4 regions of the Bradyrhizobium sp. USDA 3256 genome follow, and region 2 is predicted to be linked to each of the others. Evidence: riboswitches for the same ligand, from Rfam matches in the RefSeq annotation. Region 2 holds a riboswitch; each other region holds the start of a gene.

Region 1 (4,150 bases), 7.3 Mb from region 2:
GGTTGCCGAGCTGCCGAAAAAGATCGCGCCCGGTCCCGCAATGCCTCCGGGCGGCGGCATGGGCGGCATGGACTTCTGATCCAGCCTCTCAAAGGATCGACAGGCAGAACCCTGGCACCAATGCCAGGGTTTTCGACTGAGCCGCCCGGTTTGCTCACGGTTTCCTTTTTGAGAAACCGAGCTGGATCTTGGCCTAACTATCGCTCCGGACGAACACGCTATTCATCGCATCGCTTTGTTTGCGAGCGGAACGAAGCCAACTAGCCCGCAAAGCCTCTCGTTGATCGACGCCGTAGAGCCGTAGGGCAAGTGCGATCGCTAACGTTCTGGACCGCTGATGACTTGATGAAATCGGATCCGATTTGCAGAATTACTTCGGCTGGATTTTGACGCGGCTGCTGGACCCCGACTCCACCCGCTGTTCCTAAACTGGTACCCGTCGCGGCGTGGTTTCAGACACGGACATACCGTGTGGACCACTGAGGCACAGAAACCGCTCGGATTAGAGTCACGTCTCGCGTGTGCCAGGCAATCGCTTGCTATGCCGCCCGCTCTGAAGGAGATTCGGAGCCCTCGGCGCGTCAATCGGTCCGGAAATGAAGCCGCGAATTTACGACCGTTTGCAATTTGCCATCACTCGTTGTTTGTAGATCAAGCCTGCTTTTCAGCTAAGGTTTTCATCGAGGGCAGCTTTCGCCGATGGTAGCCGTAGACCCGGACATCTTCGCGGATTTGCTCGCTTACCGAGCGTACGATACGTTTCTTCCGCCAGTTCCTATTGAGACCGATCGGAATGGAATTGCCGCGAGGAACGACGAGAAGGTCGTTCCGTTCGTTCAGGTAGACATCGTACATGGAAGTCCTCGCTCTGTGTGACCATAGGCCGAAGCTCAGCCCCTTTGGTGGCTTGGACGACACAGTCTCAAGAAAGCCGCACGGGGCGCTTTGTGCTCCGTAGGCAAAGGTCACACGTTCGAATCGTATCGGGTGCGCCAGTTGCCACTTATTTTCATAGTGAAGCGCGGGTCCGAAACTATAATCCCGCCCCGCCCGTTTGAGCGCGTAAGCGCGATTTCAACTAGAAAAGGCACTGGTCGTCATCGTGACCTGATGCTCAGTCCCAGCTGAGCGCGCCACCGTTCTGGTATTTGATGACGCCGGTTTCGAAGGAGTTCTTCTCCTTCTTCAGATCCATCGCCTCCGACACCACGGGAACGGGTTCTCAACGTCGGCGAAGACAGGCGCGAGCCCGATCTGGGCACAGCGGCGATTAGAGACTATCACCTCGTCCCACAGCCCTCTCGCCTTCAGGTCTCACACAAGGAACTCGTTCACGACCGCGAAGTCGCCGGACATCGCGGTGAGAAGCTCATCTTGGAATCACTGAAGCTTGTGGTCGACGATACCGCACACCCGCAAAATGGCGCTCTCGGCTGCGCCCGGACATTCGATCGTTTCAAGCCATTGCGCCTCTGATTTACACGGCATCGGAACTGCGGCGAAACACTCGATTTAATGAGCCGAAGCGCTTGAAGCGCTTTTTGACCGCTGCCGGAGGTCAGTGTCTCCGTGGGATGGAAGGAAACGCAGATCGTCCGTGCCGCAGGACCTGCCGCTGCTCGTCGATGCCGACACCGGCTACGGTGAGGCGGCGCTGAATGTGATGCACGCCACCCGCGTCTTTGAGGATGCCGTTGCCGGCGCGCTTCATCTGGAAGACCAGATCCTGCCCAAGAAATGCGGCCATCTGAACGACAAGAAGATCGCCGATGCGCGTGACATGGCGGCCAAGGTCGCGCCGGCATCAAAAGCGCGTCGCGATCTCATGGTCATCGCCAGGGCCGACGCCGCCGCCAGCGAGGGCCTCGCTGGCGCCGTACCCCGGGCAAAGCCCTATATGGAGGCCGGGGCTGATGCGATCTTCCCGGAGGCACTCAACACGGCCGAGATGTTCCGCGCTTTTCCGGCGCGCATGCCCGGCGCGTCGCTTCTCGCGAACATGACGGAGTTTGGAAAGACCCATTCTTCACCGCCGCCGAGTTCGAGGCGATAGGATATGCCATGGTGATGGCCTGAGTCCTCATTGCGAGTGGCGAACAAGGCGCAGGCAGAATTGTATGCTGCAATTTTACGTGATGGTGGCACGCACAAGATCGTAGAGCGGATGCAGACGCGCGCGGAACTCTATGCGGCAATTGGATTACACGACCTACGAAGCTTTCGATTCTTCGATCGAGAGGTTGACGGGAGCCCGTCGTTGCAGATAATCGGAGACGTCGAGGTTCTCCGGGTCCCGCTTGATCCGGAGCTAAGAGGGAAGCCGGTGCGTTTTCCATCCGTTCAGGATTGAGGCAATGCCGGCGCTGCCCCCGCAACTGTAAGCGGTGAGCCCGCATCCATCAGTGTCACTGAAGCGAAAGCTTCGGGAAGGCCGGATGCAGGCGACGACCCGCGAGCCAGGAGACCTGCCCCGACAACATAATCGTCCACGGGCGGGGTGTCCCGGTGGTACGCCAAGCAGCTGCCGCATCCGCGGCTGCCCTGCCAGCGTCCGCCATGGCCTTTTGCCCCCACCACCTGGGGTTAAAGCTATGACTTCTCTTTCAGTTCCAGTTGCAACACTCGGCACACCCCGCATCGGGCCGCGCCGCGAACTCAAACTCGCGCTCGAAAGCTTCTGGGCCGGCAAGATCAGCGAGCAGCAACTTCTCGAAGCTGCAGCCGGGCTCCGTGTCGCCAACTGGGCACGCCAGAAATCACTCGGCGCGACCATTATACCGTCGAACGATTTTTCGCTTTATGACCACGTGCTCGACACCAGCGTGATGGTCGGCGCCATCCCCGAGGCCTATGGCTGGAAGGGCGGAGCAGTCTCGCTCAAGACCTATTTCGCGATGGCGCGCGGTTCGCAAGGCGACGCGCACGACGCGAGCTGCAGTCACGCCCACCGTGGCCATGGCGCGACAGCGCAGGAAATGACCAAGTGGTTCGACACCAATTACCACTACATGGTCCCGGAATTTCACGAGAGACAGACATTCAAGCTCTCGTCCCGCAAGGTGATCGAAGAGTATGACGAGGCGAAAGCGCTCGGATATCAGACCCGTCCGGTGCTCGTCGGCCCTGTCACCCTCCTGAAGCTCGGCAAGAGCCATGATGCCTCGGTCGATCCGGTCTCGCTGCTCGACGGCCTGCTGCCGGTCTATGTCGAGGTTCTCCAGGAGCTCGCCAAGCGCGGCGCAGAATGGGTCCAGATCGACGAACCCTGCCTCGTGCTCGATCTCAACGAGACCGAGAGGAATGCGCTCCAGCGCGCCTATGCTCGGCTCGCCAAAGGCGTACCGGGCATCAAGATCATGCTCGCCACTTACTTCGGTGCGATCGGCGACACTATCGCGACCGTGTTGGCCCTGCCGGTGGCAGGTCTGCACGTCGACTTGATCCGCGCGCCGCAGCAACTGAGCCAGATCGAATCCGGTGCCCGCGAGGATCTCGTGATTTCGCTCGGCGTCATTGACGGCCGCAACGTCTGGCGCTCCAATCTGTCGGCGCTGGTCGAGCGCTACAAGCCGGTCATCGCCAAGCTAGGCGCCGGCCGCGTCCAGATCGCTCCGTCCTGCTCGCTACTGCATACGCCGATCGACTTAGAGCTTGAGACCGGTCTCGATCCGGATGTGAAGAGCTGGCTTGCCTTCTCCGTGCAGAAGATCGCCGAACTCTCCACGCTGGCGAAGGCATTGGCTGGCGACGCCAGCGTCGCGGACGCCCTAGCCGCCTCGGACAAGGCCGCCAAGGCACGCCGGACCTCGCCTAAGATCCACGACGCGACCGTTGCCAAGCGGATGGCGACGATCGACGACGCGATGCGCCGTCGCACCAGCACCTTTGCCAGCCGCGCCGAAGTCCAGCGCAAGCGCTTTGCCCTGCCTGCCTTCCCGACGACGACTATCGGCTCATTCCCGCAAACCGCCGACGTCCGCAATGCTCGTGCGGCCCATGCCAAGGGCACACTGACCGACGCCCAGTACAAGCAGTTCCTCAAGGAGGAAACTGCCCGCACCATACGCTGGCAGGAGGAGATCGGACTCGACGTGCTGGTTCATGGCGAGTTCGAGCGCAACGACATGGTGCAGTATTTTGGCGAACAGCT
Region 2 (4,150 bases):
ACAGCCGCGCCGGATCGGTCGCGCCGTGCGGATAGCGGCCGAGCGCGACGATATCGCGTGCCGGCAGCGGCCAGTGCACCATGTGCCCCTGCGGCAGATAGGCGAAACGTTTCGCGCGCTCGCGCAGCGGCAATGACGCCAGCGGATTATCGCCGATCCGGATCTCGCCGCCGGACGGAATCAGACCGGCCAGCGCGCGCAGCAGCGTGGTCTTGCCGGCGCCGTTCGGCCCGACCAGCGCGACCAGATGGCCCGACGGCAGCGACAGCGAGACATCGTGCAGCACCTTGCGGCTGCCGAGCGAAGCATTGAGCGCGGTAGCGGAGAGCAGCGTCATGCCACGCCTCCGCCGAGCGCGCGGCGTTCGCGCATGATCAGATAGAGGAAGAACGGCACGCCGATGATCGAGGTCAGCACGCCGACCTTGATGTCCGAGGTCGAGGGGATGATGCGCACCGCGATGTCGGCGGCGAGCAGCAACGCCGAGCCGGTGAGCGCGCTCGGCACCAAGAGCCGCGCCGGATCGTGACCGATCACGGGACGCATCAGATGCGGCGCAACGAGGCCGATGAAACCGATCGTGCCTGTCACCGCGACCGCGCCGCCAACCCCGAGCGCCACGCCCGTGATCACGAAGAGCCGCAACCGCCCGACATCGACGCCGAGGCTCTGCGCCGCCTCCTCGCCGAGCGTCAGTGCGCGGAAGGCGCTCGCCTGGCTGAGCAGGATGGCGGCGCCTGCGATGATGAAGGGCAGTGCCAGCGCGACGTGCTGGAAGCTCCGGTCTTCCAGCGAGCCGAGCAGCCAGAACGCGATCTCCAGCACCACGAAGGGATTGCTGGAGAGGTTCATCACCAGCGCCGTCGCCGCCCCCGCAAAGCTCGAGATCGCGAGCCCGGCGAGGATCAGGATCAACAGCCCGGCATTGCGGCCGGCGATCGCAAGCAGCGCGAACACCGAGCCGAACGCGGCGATGATCGCCACCACCGGCAGCGCGTAGGAGCGCACATCGGCGAGGCCCAGCGCGATCACCAGCACCGCGCCGAAGGCGGCCGATTGCGGCGCGCCGAACAGCGACGGCGAGGCCAGCGGATTGCGCAGCAGCCCTTGCAGCGCCGCACCGGACAGCCCGAGAATACCGCCGATCGCGAATGCCAGGATGGTGCGCGGCAGGCGGATCTCGCGCACGATCACCTGCGCCACATCGCTGCCGCCGCCGAACAGCGCCTCGATCACCGCGAGCGGCGACAGCCGCACCGGCCCGATGCCGAGCGAGAGCACGCACAGCAGGGCCACGAGCGCGAGCAGCGCCGCGGTGGCGCCCCACCGGCGCCGCGCCGCGACCTCGGCCGCCAAGGCAAAATCCTGCACGCTCATTGGATCCATGCTCTTACAGCGATCGCCGTGGCAGACAAGCGACACTCGACAAAAACCGTGGCCGCCCGGCCATTGCCCGACTTCCGCCGGATTGACTTTGCTACCCGGCCGAACCCTAGATGAACATGACGGTTCTTTCGTGAGATGAAAAGGGAATGCGGTACGGGGAAACTTCCCCAACGCCGCGGCTGCCCCCGCAACTGTATGCGGTGAATCCTTCGTCACAGGCCACTGGGAATCTCGGTCCTGGGAAGGCGACGAAGGGTAACGACCCGCGAGCCAGGAGACCTGCCGTCAGCCGTGGTCACACGCGATGCTGCCGGTCGGGGAGTACAGGCATGAGCTTCACCTGATGCTGTGAGCACGATGGTGAGACTGGTTCGCGGTGACGTGCCACTGACGTTACCGAGACCTCGCTTATGTTCTCCTTCCCTTTCCATCGGCGACACCGCGCGCTTCTGCTCGCGTCGACGATGATCGCGCCGGCAATCCTTTTCTCCGCCGCGCGGGCGCAGCAGGCACCCGCTCCCGATCAGCTGCCGGCGATCGAAGTCACCAAGCCGCGCGACCAGAACGTCACGCGCGCCAGGCCGGCCGCTGACGAAGCGCCGGCGCCGCGACGCCCGGCGCCGGGCACCTCGCAAGGCAACGACACAGGCAGCGGATCGGGCACGACAGCGACCGGCGCGGCCACCGGAACGGATGGCACCGGCGGCGGCCGCCAGTTCGCCGGCATTGTCGGCTCCTCCTCGGCCGTGATCACCGCCGACGACATCGCCCATTCGCCGGTGCAGTCGTTGCCCGAGATCCTCGCGCAGGTGCCAGGCGTGCAGCTGCAAACGCCCTATGGCGGACCGAACGGCGCCAAGACCTCGGTCGACCTGCGCGGCTTCGGCGCCTTCGCGACCGACAACACGCTGTTCCTGCTCAACGGCCGCCGCCTCAACGACGTCGACAAGGCCGGCTTCGACCTCACCACGATCCCGCTCGATTCGATCGAGCGCATCGAGATCACGCGCGGCAACAGCGGCGCGGTGCTCTACGGCGACAACGCGGTGGGCGGCGTCGTCAACATCATTACCAAGACCGGCGTCGGCGGCCCGCCGACGACGATGCGCGCCGAGGCCGGATTTGGCTCGTTCAACACCCGCATGGCCGCGGTCTCCGCGGCGCTCAACTCCGGACCGTGGTCCACCTCGTTCTACGGCAACGGCATAAAGTCCGACGGCTACCGCGTCAACAATGCGCTCGACCAGCGCAACGCCGTCGGCAACATCAACTACACGACGCCTGATCTCACCGCCTTCCTGACCGTCACCGGCAGCGACCAGAAGCTCGGCCTGCCCGGCGGACGGCTGGTCGATCCGTCGATCGGCGTCAATGAGCTGCTCACCGACCGCCGCGGCGCCGCGACGCCCTTCGACTATGCCAACCAGCAGACCGCCAGCGTCACCGCCGGCTTCACCAGGTCGCTGATGAACGGCGTCGACCTCATCGTCGACGGCGGCTGGCGGCAGCGCGAGACGCAGAGCGGCTTCTTCGGCAGGGTGCCGACCATCAGCTTCGCCTCGACCTACAATGACGCCGCAATGCAGACCTGGTCTCTGACACCGCGGCTCAGCGTCAAGAACGTGATGCTGGGCATGCCGTCGACGATCCTGACCGGCATCGACTATTACGATTCGACCTTCCGCGAGGCGCGCGGCGCCTATCAGGGCGTCGATCCCTTCCATATCTACAATATCGAGCAGCAGTCCGTGGCCGGCTATTGGCAACATACGCTGGGCCTGTTGCCGACGACCGACTTCTCCTACGGCGCGCGGGTCCAGAACACCAGCATCTCGGCGCGCGATCGCTACGATCCGAATGCGCCGTTCGCGTTCGATGCACAGGCAGCGCCGCTCGACAGCAACGAGACGCAATACGCGCTGCATGTCGGCGTCGAGCATCGCCTGACCGACACCTTCTCGGTGTTCGGCCGCGCGGCCCGCGCGTTCCGCACGCCAGATGTCGATGAGCGCGTTGCATCAGGGCCGTCATTCGACCCACTGACCTTCGCCCCGATCCCGCAGACCTTCCAACTCAAGACCCAGACCTCGCAGGACGTTGAGGGCGGCTTCCGCGTCAGGACCAATCGCTTCCAGGTCCAGACCAGCGTCTATCTGATGGATCTCGACAACGAGATCCATTTCAACCCGGTGCTGTTCTACAACACCAACCTCGACCCCACCCGCCGCTACGGCTCCGAGACCAGCGCCTCGCTCGGGGTCAGCGACAGCGTAACCCTGCGCGGCGGCATGGCGATCACCCGCGCGGTCTTCCGCGGAGGCATCTGGGCCGGCAACGACGTGCCGCTGGTGTCGCGCTACACCGGCAATCTCGGCGTCACCTGGAATATCTGGCAGAACTACCTGGTGTTCGACGCCACGGTTCGGGCCTGGAGTTCGCGCATCATGGACAACGACCAGGCCAACACCCAGAGCCGGATTCCCGGCAACGCCACCGCCGATATCAAGCTGAGCGGGCAAGTTGACCGCTTCTTCTGGTCGCTGAGCGTGAACAACCTGTTCAACGCGCTCTACTACGACTACGCCATCGCGAGCACGTTCACGGATGGCCGCTTCTCGGCCTATCCGCTGCCCGGCCGCACCTACATGGTCAAGGCCGGCGCGACGTTTTAGAGCGTGATCCGGTGGGGCGGGTGTGCCCTGCCGCACCGTCTCCCGAACATTACAAACGCACGGAAACTGGGGTAGAGTTCCGGCAGCTGATT
Region 3 (4,150 bases), 7.7 Mb from region 2:
GAAGGCGCCGAACATCGCCAAGGTCCGAGCGACATCGGCCACGCTATCGACGCCGAACTCGTGCATGTAGTCAGCCTTGGCGCGCATCTCGTCATAGCCGCGGAATGCCTCGAACTCGGTCTTGGGCATGCCGAGCGTCTTGAGCAGCAGCGCATAGGCGTCGATGTGGACCGTCTCCATGTTGCTGAAGGCCGCCATCATCATCTGAACAGTGAGCGGCTGGAAGATCGGGATGTAGCGCTTGAGATAGTTGTCTCCGACCTCGATGTCCGACTGAGTGAAGAAACGAAAGATCTGGGTGAGCAGCGCGCGCTCGCTGGCGGTGACGCGCTCCGACGCCCAGTCCTTGAGGTCGGCGCCGAGCGGCACCTCCTCGCCCATCCAATGGGTCTGCTGCTGGCGCTTCCAGAACTCGTAAGCCCAGGCGTAGCGATCGACGTCATAGCTGCCGGCCGAGTCGAGAAGGCCGACGCGCCCCTTGCCGATCAGCGTGCGTGGATCGACGGACGAGAGATCGATCACTGACATGCGAGGCACTCCTCATAGTCGGTGCGCGGCCGCGGTGGCGCGGCCTTGTCGCCGTCGCCGATCCTGCCGGCGAACGCCGCGCGCGAGATCGATTTTGAACGGCAGTAGTAGAGGCTCTTCACCCCGTGCTTCCAGGCCGTCCAGTGCAGCATGTGGAGATCCCACTTGTCGACGTCAGCCGGAAGATAGAGGTTAATCGACTGGCTCTGGCAGATGAACGCGGCGCGGTCGCCGGCAAGCTCGACGACCCAGCGCTGGTCGATCTCGAAGGCGGTGCGAAAGACCGCTTTCTCGTGCTCTGACAGGACGTCGAGATGGGCGACCGACCCCTCGTGCGCGATGATCGAATGCCAGGTCGCCGAGGTGTCTACGCCTTTCGCGGCCAGCACCCTGGTGAGATGCGGATTACGCACCGAGATGGCGCCGGACAACGTCTTATGGGTGTAGATGTTGGCCGGGATCGGCTCGACGCAGGCGCTGGTGCCGCCGCAGATGATGCTGATCGAGGCGGTCGGCGCGATCGCAATCTTATGGCTGAAGCGCGCCATCACGCCGCGTTCCAGGGCATCCGGGCACGGGCCACGCTCGCGCGCGAGCGTCACGGATGCCGCGTCGGCATCGCGACGGATTTTTCGGAACATGTTCAGATTGAAAGACTTGGCCATGACACTTTCCATTGGAATGCCCTTGGCCTGCAGGAAGGAGTGGAAGCCCATGACGCCGAGGCCGACGGAGCGCTCACGCAGGGCGGCGTAGCGGGCACGCTTCATGCCGTCCGGCGCCACCGTGATGAAGTGGCTGAGCACGTTGTCGAGGAAGCGCATGACATCCTCGATGAAGATGGGCTCCTCACTCCACTGGTCCCAGGTCTCGAGGTTGAGCGACGACAGACAGCAGACCGCGGTGCGCTCCTCGTCGCGATGATCGATGCCGGTCGGCAGGGTAATTTCGCTGCACAGGTTGGAGGTCGAGACCTTGAGGCCCAACTCGCGCTGATGCTTGGGGAGCGCGCGGTTCACGGTGTCGATGAACAAGAGATAAGGCTCGCCGGTCTGGAGCCGGTTCTCAAGGATGCGTTGCCACAGCTGGCGGGCATCGATCTCGCGGACGACCTCGTTAGTCTTCGGGCTGCGCAGAGCGAACGCGGTGCCGGCGCCCACGGCACGCATGAACTTATCGGTGACGTTGACGCCGTGATGCAGGTTGAGGCTCTTGCGGTTGAAGTCGCCGGACGCCTTGCGAATCTCGAGGAACTCCTCGATCTCGGGATGGTGAATATCGAGATAGACCGCCGCCGAGCCGCGCCGCAACGAGCCCTGGCTAATCGCCAGCGTCAGGCCGTCCATGACGTGGATGAACGGGATGATGCCTGAGGTGACCCCGCCCTTTACTTTCTCGCCGATCGAGCGAACATTGCCCCAGTAGGTGCCGATGCCGCCGCCGTTGGAAGCAAGCCAGACGTTCTCGTTCCAGGTACCGACGATGCCTTCGAGCGAGTCCGACACCGAGTTGAGGAAGCAGGAGATCGGCAGGCCGCGCGTGGTCCCTCCGTTGGAGAGCACCGGTGTGGCCGGCATGAACCACAGCCGAGACATCGCATCATAGAGACGTTGGGCATGCGCAACACCGTCCGCGAAAGCGCAAGACACCCGCGCGAACATGTCCTGGTAAGTTTCGCCGGCGAGCAGATACCGGTCGCTCAACATCAGCTTGCCGAACGACGTCAATAGGTCGTCGCGCGACGGATCGAGCGTAAGGTCGGCCGGCTTTGGCGATGGCGCGAGGGGCCGCGGCAGCGGAGCCGGCGATGGCGAAAGGGGCACCAGACACGGCTCAGGCGCGGTAGGCTTTGCCTGCGCTAGGCGCGGCCGCACACTCGGCGGCGCGACGAGATGACCATGCTGATCGAAATCGTAAGACGGCGACATCGGCAACCCCGCGATGTTAGACGCTGGGGCCCGCGCGGACGACTTGCGAGGAGAGTTGGCAAATGTCCCCGGCTGCAAGCGACCCACCGGGGCACCCCGCCCGAGGACTTTCGTTCAGTCGCGGCAGGTCTCCTGGCTCGCGGGTCGCTACGGCTGTCGGCCTTCCCGGCGCTGTTTCGCGCCAGTGGCCATGATGACACCCGCTCGCCGCTTACAGTTGCGGGGGCAGCCCCGGAGTAGCCGTTTCGGCGCACCGGGTTCCCTCTTAGCTTCCGACCTACAAGATGTGGGGAACGGAAGACCGTGACTGGCTAGACATAGGCACCACTCGCCGGGATTCGTCAACCGGAGAGATCAAAATTTATAAGGCAAAACCATGCTGACCGCCCGGCCTACTCTATCACCGCTGTCGCTTCCGCTGCAGGTGAGATGCCGTTGGCGGCATGTCCGGTTTCCGTTAAGCTTGCGCATGGTCAAGGAAATTCTGGCCCGCGCGTCGCATTGATGCGACCTACGAACCGCGCGTCAGTGGAGAAGCAATTCGGCAAGGCGCTCTCCGATCTGAAGCGCAGCGCTCCCGCTCGCCGGGACAAATGGCATCTGGACGAGTCGTTATCCACACGCGGGCGAACAACATCAGCTCCGGCGCGCCGGCGACCAGAATGGCCTCGTTCTCGACGTCTTGATCCAGCGCCAAAGAGACTCGCGCGCTGCCCAGTGGTCCCTAACCTGTCACGGCTCCAGCGCGACCTGCAAGCCCTCCTTACTTTCAACATGAACGTAACGCGGTCCGATCGGCCGTCCCCTGCCGCTGGCGACGGTGACAACGTCTTCCAGAGGCGTGGCGCGCGCATCCGCCTCGGGGCGAGACAAGATCAGATCAGCGTGAAACAGCCCCTCCGATTCGAGACCGGTGGCATCCACGTCAAGGGCCACCAAGCTGGCCAAACAACTTTCAAACTCTTCAGCATCGCGAAAGCGACGCTGGATAAACGTCGCGCCGGTAAGACGTTCTGTCACAAGACCACGCTTTGCGAACGTCGCGGCCAGCGCCTCAAATGGGAACATTCGTAGCACGAAGGAGATGATCCATGGTTGCTTCTCTGTCGCATCGAGAATCTCGCTGAACGTCTTCTCGGTAACGTAGCCGATGCATCCGGTCGACATGATAACATCCACGGAGCGGAGAATGCGCGCGCTGTCGGTCGATAGCGTCTCCTTTTCAAGGTCAGCGACAATGCCCTGCTCCAAGAGGCCAACACTCTTTGCATAGCTGACCGCCCGTGCCGACACATCGAGGCCGATAAAGCTCGCTAACCCGACATCAGGCCAGGCTGCATAAAAATTGCGATCGAGACTCACGAGTGTCTCAGAACTGATCGCTCTCATCTCACGCCGGGCGTAGCGGTGACGCAAGCCCCCGAAGGTCAGCGGAAAGCGATGCACCGCTGCGTTGATGCCGTATGAACAACCAACATCGAGCACGATGGGCTTAAGGCCGGTTGCCGAAGCTTTCGCTGCCAGGATTTGGCGTACAACTGGCTCAGCCACGTCCGGTATCATATAATCCAAGTCTCCGAGGACCGAGAAATATGCCCTCGGATCATCCGAAGCATAAATATCGTGGAATATAGCTTTAGACCGATTGATACGCGAAAACTCTATCCGCAACGCAATGTCTCCCATCTCATTTG
Region 4 (4,150 bases), 6.2 Mb from region 2:
GAATTGCAGCTCGGGATCGCGCTCACCAGGCGATTTGAAGCTGACGACGCCCGCGAACAGGCGGCCATCGACCTCCGGCAGCACCACATGCATCGCGAGATCGCCGGGCGAAAGCCCGCGAAGCGACAAGGCCCAATCCTCGCGCCGTGCTGTCGACAGCGCGACCTGGAACACCGGGCATGATGCAGCGTCGAACGGCGTCGCGCCGTCGTCATCGGCTGCGGAAAACGCGGTCGCATTTACGATGGCCGCTGGAGCGCATTGCGCAAACTGAACGCGCAGCCGATCGGCCACGCCCGCCGCCTTCAGCGAGGTGACGAAGACACCGTGGACATCAAAGCCCTTCTCGCGCAACGCGTCGATCAGAGCATCGACCGGCGCCGTGTCGCCGGCCGCGAGATAAGAACGATAAAACGTCACCAGCACCCGCGGCCGGCCATCCGGTGCCGGCAACGCCGCGACGGCACCGCGCCGGGGATCGTAGACGCCGATCTCGGGAAGATCGATCTCGCCGACCACCGGCCCGGCATAGAGTCCGGACGCCAGCGCCAGTTGCGCGATCACGGCCTGCGCGGCAACGGGGCCGCCCTTGTCGCACAGCACCTTCAGACGGCGCAACGTCGAGACCGGCAAGGTCGAGAATTCATCCAGCCGCTGATCGTCGCGGCCATCGGCCGGCAGCACGACCAGGGCGATGCCGCGCTCCTTCGCCAGCCGATGCACCGCGGCCAACCCGTATGACCAATAGGGCTCGCCGCCGATCAGCCGCACCAGAATGCCGCGCGCGTGCGACAGCGTCCGCTCGATGTAGGTATCGACCGACAGCGCATGGCGCAACTCCGCGAGATTGGCGAGCCGCAGCGACGGCAACGCAGCGCGGCCGCGCCGCCAGCCGGCCGCGAAGGCAGCAAGATCGCTGTCGGAAAACGACAACACCACGAGATCGGCCGGATCCTGGCCGAGGTCCCTTGGCGTCGCGGTCTCCTCAAGGCCGCGGCTCTCGCGGAAGACGACGTGCATCAGACACCAAGCCGTGCCCTGATCGCGGCTTCATCGATGTCGGCATGTTCGCCGATCACGACGAGCTTCGACTGCCGCGCCCGGGCGCCCCAGGGCATGTCGAACTGATGCCGCACCCGCTCGCCGACCGATTGCACCAGCAGCCGCATCGGCTTGCCCTCGACCGCGATGTAGCCCTTGGCACGCAGCACATTCTGCTCGCGCGCCAGCCCCTTGATCGAGGCGACCAGCGCGTCGACATCCGAAACTTCCGGAAGATCGATCACGACGGAATTGAAATCGTCGTGCTCGTGTTCCTCCTCGCCATCGTGATGCGACGGCCGCGCCGCGAGGTCGTTTTCCGCCGCCGCCTCGAGCCCGAGGATCACGCGTGCGTCGATCGTGCCGTCGACGACGGGCAACATCGGCACCTCGCGCGGCATCTCGGCCGCGATCACCTCTTTCGCCGCCTTGATTCCTTCCGCCCCGGCGAGATCGGCCTTGGTCAGCAGCACGAGATCGGCACAGGCGATCTGGTCCTCGAACACTTCCGACAGCGGCGTCTCGTGGTCGAGATTGTCGTCCGCCGCACGCTGCGCATCCACCGCGGCCGGATCAGGCGCAAACCGGCCGGCGGCGACGGCCTCGGCGTCGGCGAGCGCGATCACGCCGTCGACCGTGATCCGCGAACGAATCTCCGGCCAGTCGAACGCTTTCAGCAGCGGCTTCGGCAGCGCGAGCCCCGAGGTCTCGATCACGATGTGATCGGGCTTCACCGGGCGTGCGAGCAACTGCTCCATCGCCGGGATGAAATCGTCGGCGACGGTGCAGCAGATGCAGCCATTGGCGAGCTCGACGATATTCTCGGCCGGACAATTGGCGTCGGCGCACGACTTCAGGATGTCGCCGTCGACGCCTTCGCTGCCGAATTCGTTGACCAGCACCGCGAGCTTCTTGCCGTTGGCATTGCGGATCAGATGCTGGATCAGCGTCGTCTTGCCGGAGCCGAGAAAGCCGGTCACGACCGTGACCGGAATTTTGGCGAGCGTGTTCATTCTGCGGCCTCCGGCACGACGGGAAGAGGTGGAATGCGGGCGAGCGATTGCTTGCGGAAGATTTCCGGACGGCTGCGCCACGGCACGATGCCGTCGGGCGCCGCCGCATACGCGGAGGCACCGGCGATCACATCCGCGGCATTATCGGCGGACAGTCGGCCGTAGACATAGGACCAGCGCCCCGGCGCGCTGAGCGCGACTGAGCACCCTTGGCTGCAGGCCGACAGGCATGCGACGGGAACCAGATTGACGTCATCGGGCACGCCGGCCTCGACAAGCGCGGCATGCAGGCGTGCACCGGGCGCGAGCTCACCTTCCGCCGGCGTCTGGCCGGCGCGGCAGGTGATGCAGACATGAAGTGTAACGCTCATCGCCCTTCCTGGATTGACAGCGGGAAGCGATGAGGCACACGAACCGATTTTGGACAGGTTCGTTCCCCGTCGCGGAACACCCCGTCCGCCGGTTTCACAACATGCTGCGTTGGCAGGTCTCCCGGCTTGCGGAGCAGGTTTTACCCTTCGATGCCCACCTTCCCGACTCCATGGAATCAGTGGCTTGGGCATCTCTCCGGTCACGGTCGCGGGGGCGGCTGCGCTTCGGGCCCGATTTAGCGGAGCCCTATCGCATTCCCTCTTCGCCTGTCGTAGGACAGGAACCAACGCGGGACCACCATTCGTCCAAGCCTCGCACTTGTCAAGCCGAAGGAACGTGATGATTTCAGATGGAAACGACGCTGAAGACGGCACCGTCGGCACCGATCTTTCGCTGGACACGCGCCACGCGGACAAGATGGCGAAAAAAAAGGCCGCCCGCGACCGCATCATGGCGACCAAGAGCGGTGAAAAGGGCCTGATCATCGTTCATACCGGCGCCGGCAAAGGAAAATCGTCCTCCGCGTTCGGCATGATCGTGCGCTGTGTGGCGCACGGCTTTCCCTGCGCCGTGGTGCAGTTCATCAAGGGCGCCTGGGATACCGGCGAACGCCGCCTGCTCACCGGGCATTTCGGCGATCTCTGTCAATTTCACGCCATGGGCGAAGGCTTTACCTGGGAGACGCAGGATCGCGCCCGCGACATCGCGGCAGCGCAAGCCGGCTGGGAAAAGGCCAAGCAGCTGATCGCAGACCCGAGCCTGCGCATGGTCGTGCTCGACGAGATCAACATCGCGCTACGCTACGAGTACCTCGCGATATCAGATGTCGTCGACTTTCTGACCACGTCGAAGCCGCCGATGACCCATGTCGTGCTCACCGGGCGCAATGCCAAGGATGAATTGATCGAGATTGCCGACCTCGTCACCGAGATGACGCTGGTGAAGCATCCGTTCCGCTCAGGCATCAAGGCCCAGCCGGGCGTCGAGTTCTGACGGACATCACGATGGCGCGCGCATTGATGATCCAGGGAGCCGGCTCGGACGTGGGCAAATCGCTCATCGTCGCCGGCCTCGCGCGCGCCGCGCGACGACGCGGCCTGCGCGTGCTGCCGTTCAAGCCGCAGAACATGTCGAACAACGCCGCCGTGACCGTCGACGGCGGCGAGATCAGCCGCGCGCAGGCCTTGCAGGCCCTCGCCGCGGGCGTCGAGCCGCACACCGACATGAACCCGGTGCTGCTCAAGCCCGAAACCGATGTCGGCGCCCAGATCATCGTGCACGGCAAACGGATCGCCACCGCACGCGCGCGCGAATATGCCGCCATGAAACCATCGCTGATGGCCGCGGTGCTGGGGAGTTTTGCGCGCCTGAAGCAGCGCGCCGATCTGGTGCTGGTCGAGGGCGCCGGCAGCCCCGCCGAGGTCAACTTACGCAAGTCCGATATCGCCAATATGGGGTTTGCACGCCGGGCCGACGTGCCCGTGGTGCTGGTCGGCGACATCGACCGCGGCGGCGTGATCGCGCAGCTGGTCGGCATCAAGGCGGTGATCGATCCTGATGATGCCGCGATGATCCAGGGCTTTGTCATCAACAAATTCCGCGGCGATCCGACATTGTTCGACGACGGCTACCGCCTGATCGAAGAGCGCACCGCCTGGCGCGGGTTTGGCGTGCTGCCCTGGTTCGTCCGCGCCGGCGAACTTCCGGCTGAAGATGCGCTCGGG

What was found. A riboswitch is a leader RNA that binds a small molecule or an ion and turns the genes downstream of it on or off. The one in region 2 is predicted to bind cobalamin.
Region 1: linked by a shared signal. The riboswitch ahead of metE (5-methyltetrahydropteroyltriglutamate--homocysteine S-methyltransferase) and the one ahead of ACVWY5_RS41365 (TonB-dependent receptor) in region 2 are both predicted to bind cobalamin.
Region 3: linked by a shared signal. The riboswitch ahead of ACVWY5_RS05140 (ribonucleoside-diphosphate reductase subunit alpha) and the one ahead of ACVWY5_RS41365 (TonB-dependent receptor) in region 2 are both predicted to bind cobalamin.
Region 4: linked by a shared signal. The riboswitch ahead of ACVWY5_RS11830 (DUF1636 family protein) and the one ahead of ACVWY5_RS41365 (TonB-dependent receptor) in region 2 are both predicted to bind cobalamin.

Annotation. Positions count from the first base shown of each region.
Region 1 covers NZ_JBSSAE010000002.1:1,040,217-1,044,366, reverse strand. The annotation lists gene groL (chaperonin GroEL) at 1-79, shown strand, start outside; gene ACVWY5_RS06535 (hypothetical protein) at 652-855, opposite strand; partial or broken gene ACVWY5_RS06530 (ribonucleotide-diphosphate reductase subunit beta) at 1,115-1,278, opposite strand; partial or broken gene ACVWY5_RS06525 (isocitrate lyase/phosphoenolpyruvate mutase family protein) at 1,588-2,267, shown strand; cobalamin riboswitch at 2,263-2,487, shown strand; gene metE (5-methyltetrahydropteroyltriglutamate--homocysteine S-methyltransferase) at 2,592-4,150, shown strand, end outside.
Region 2 covers NZ_JBSSAE010000002.1:8,387,993-8,392,142, reverse strand. The annotation lists gene ACVWY5_RS41375 (ABC transporter ATP-binding protein) at 1-337, opposite strand, end outside; gene ACVWY5_RS41370 (FecCD family ABC transporter permease) at 334-1,377, opposite strand; cobalamin riboswitch at 1,490-1,687, shown strand; gene ACVWY5_RS41365 (TonB-dependent receptor) at 1,851-4,058, shown strand.
Region 3 covers NZ_JBSSAE010000002.1:733,643-737,792, reverse strand. The annotation lists gene ACVWY5_RS05145 (ribonucleotide-diphosphate reductase subunit beta) at 1-528, opposite strand, end outside; gene ACVWY5_RS05140 (ribonucleoside-diphosphate reductase subunit alpha) at 519-2,351, opposite strand; cobalamin riboswitch at 2,562-2,777, opposite strand; gene ACVWY5_RS05135 (class I SAM-dependent methyltransferase) at 3,189-4,142, opposite strand.
Region 4 covers NZ_JBSSAE010000002.1:2,196,056-2,200,205, reverse strand. The annotation lists gene cobN (cobaltochelatase subunit CobN) at 1-1,020, opposite strand, end outside; gene cobW (cobalamin biosynthesis protein CobW) at 1,020-2,054, opposite strand; gene ACVWY5_RS11830 (DUF1636 family protein) at 2,051-2,425, opposite strand; cobalamin riboswitch at 2,520-2,729, opposite strand; gene cobO (cob(I)yrinic acid a,c-diamide adenosyltransferase) at 2,766-3,419, shown strand; gene ACVWY5_RS11820 (cobyric acid synthase) at 3,431-4,150, shown strand, end outside.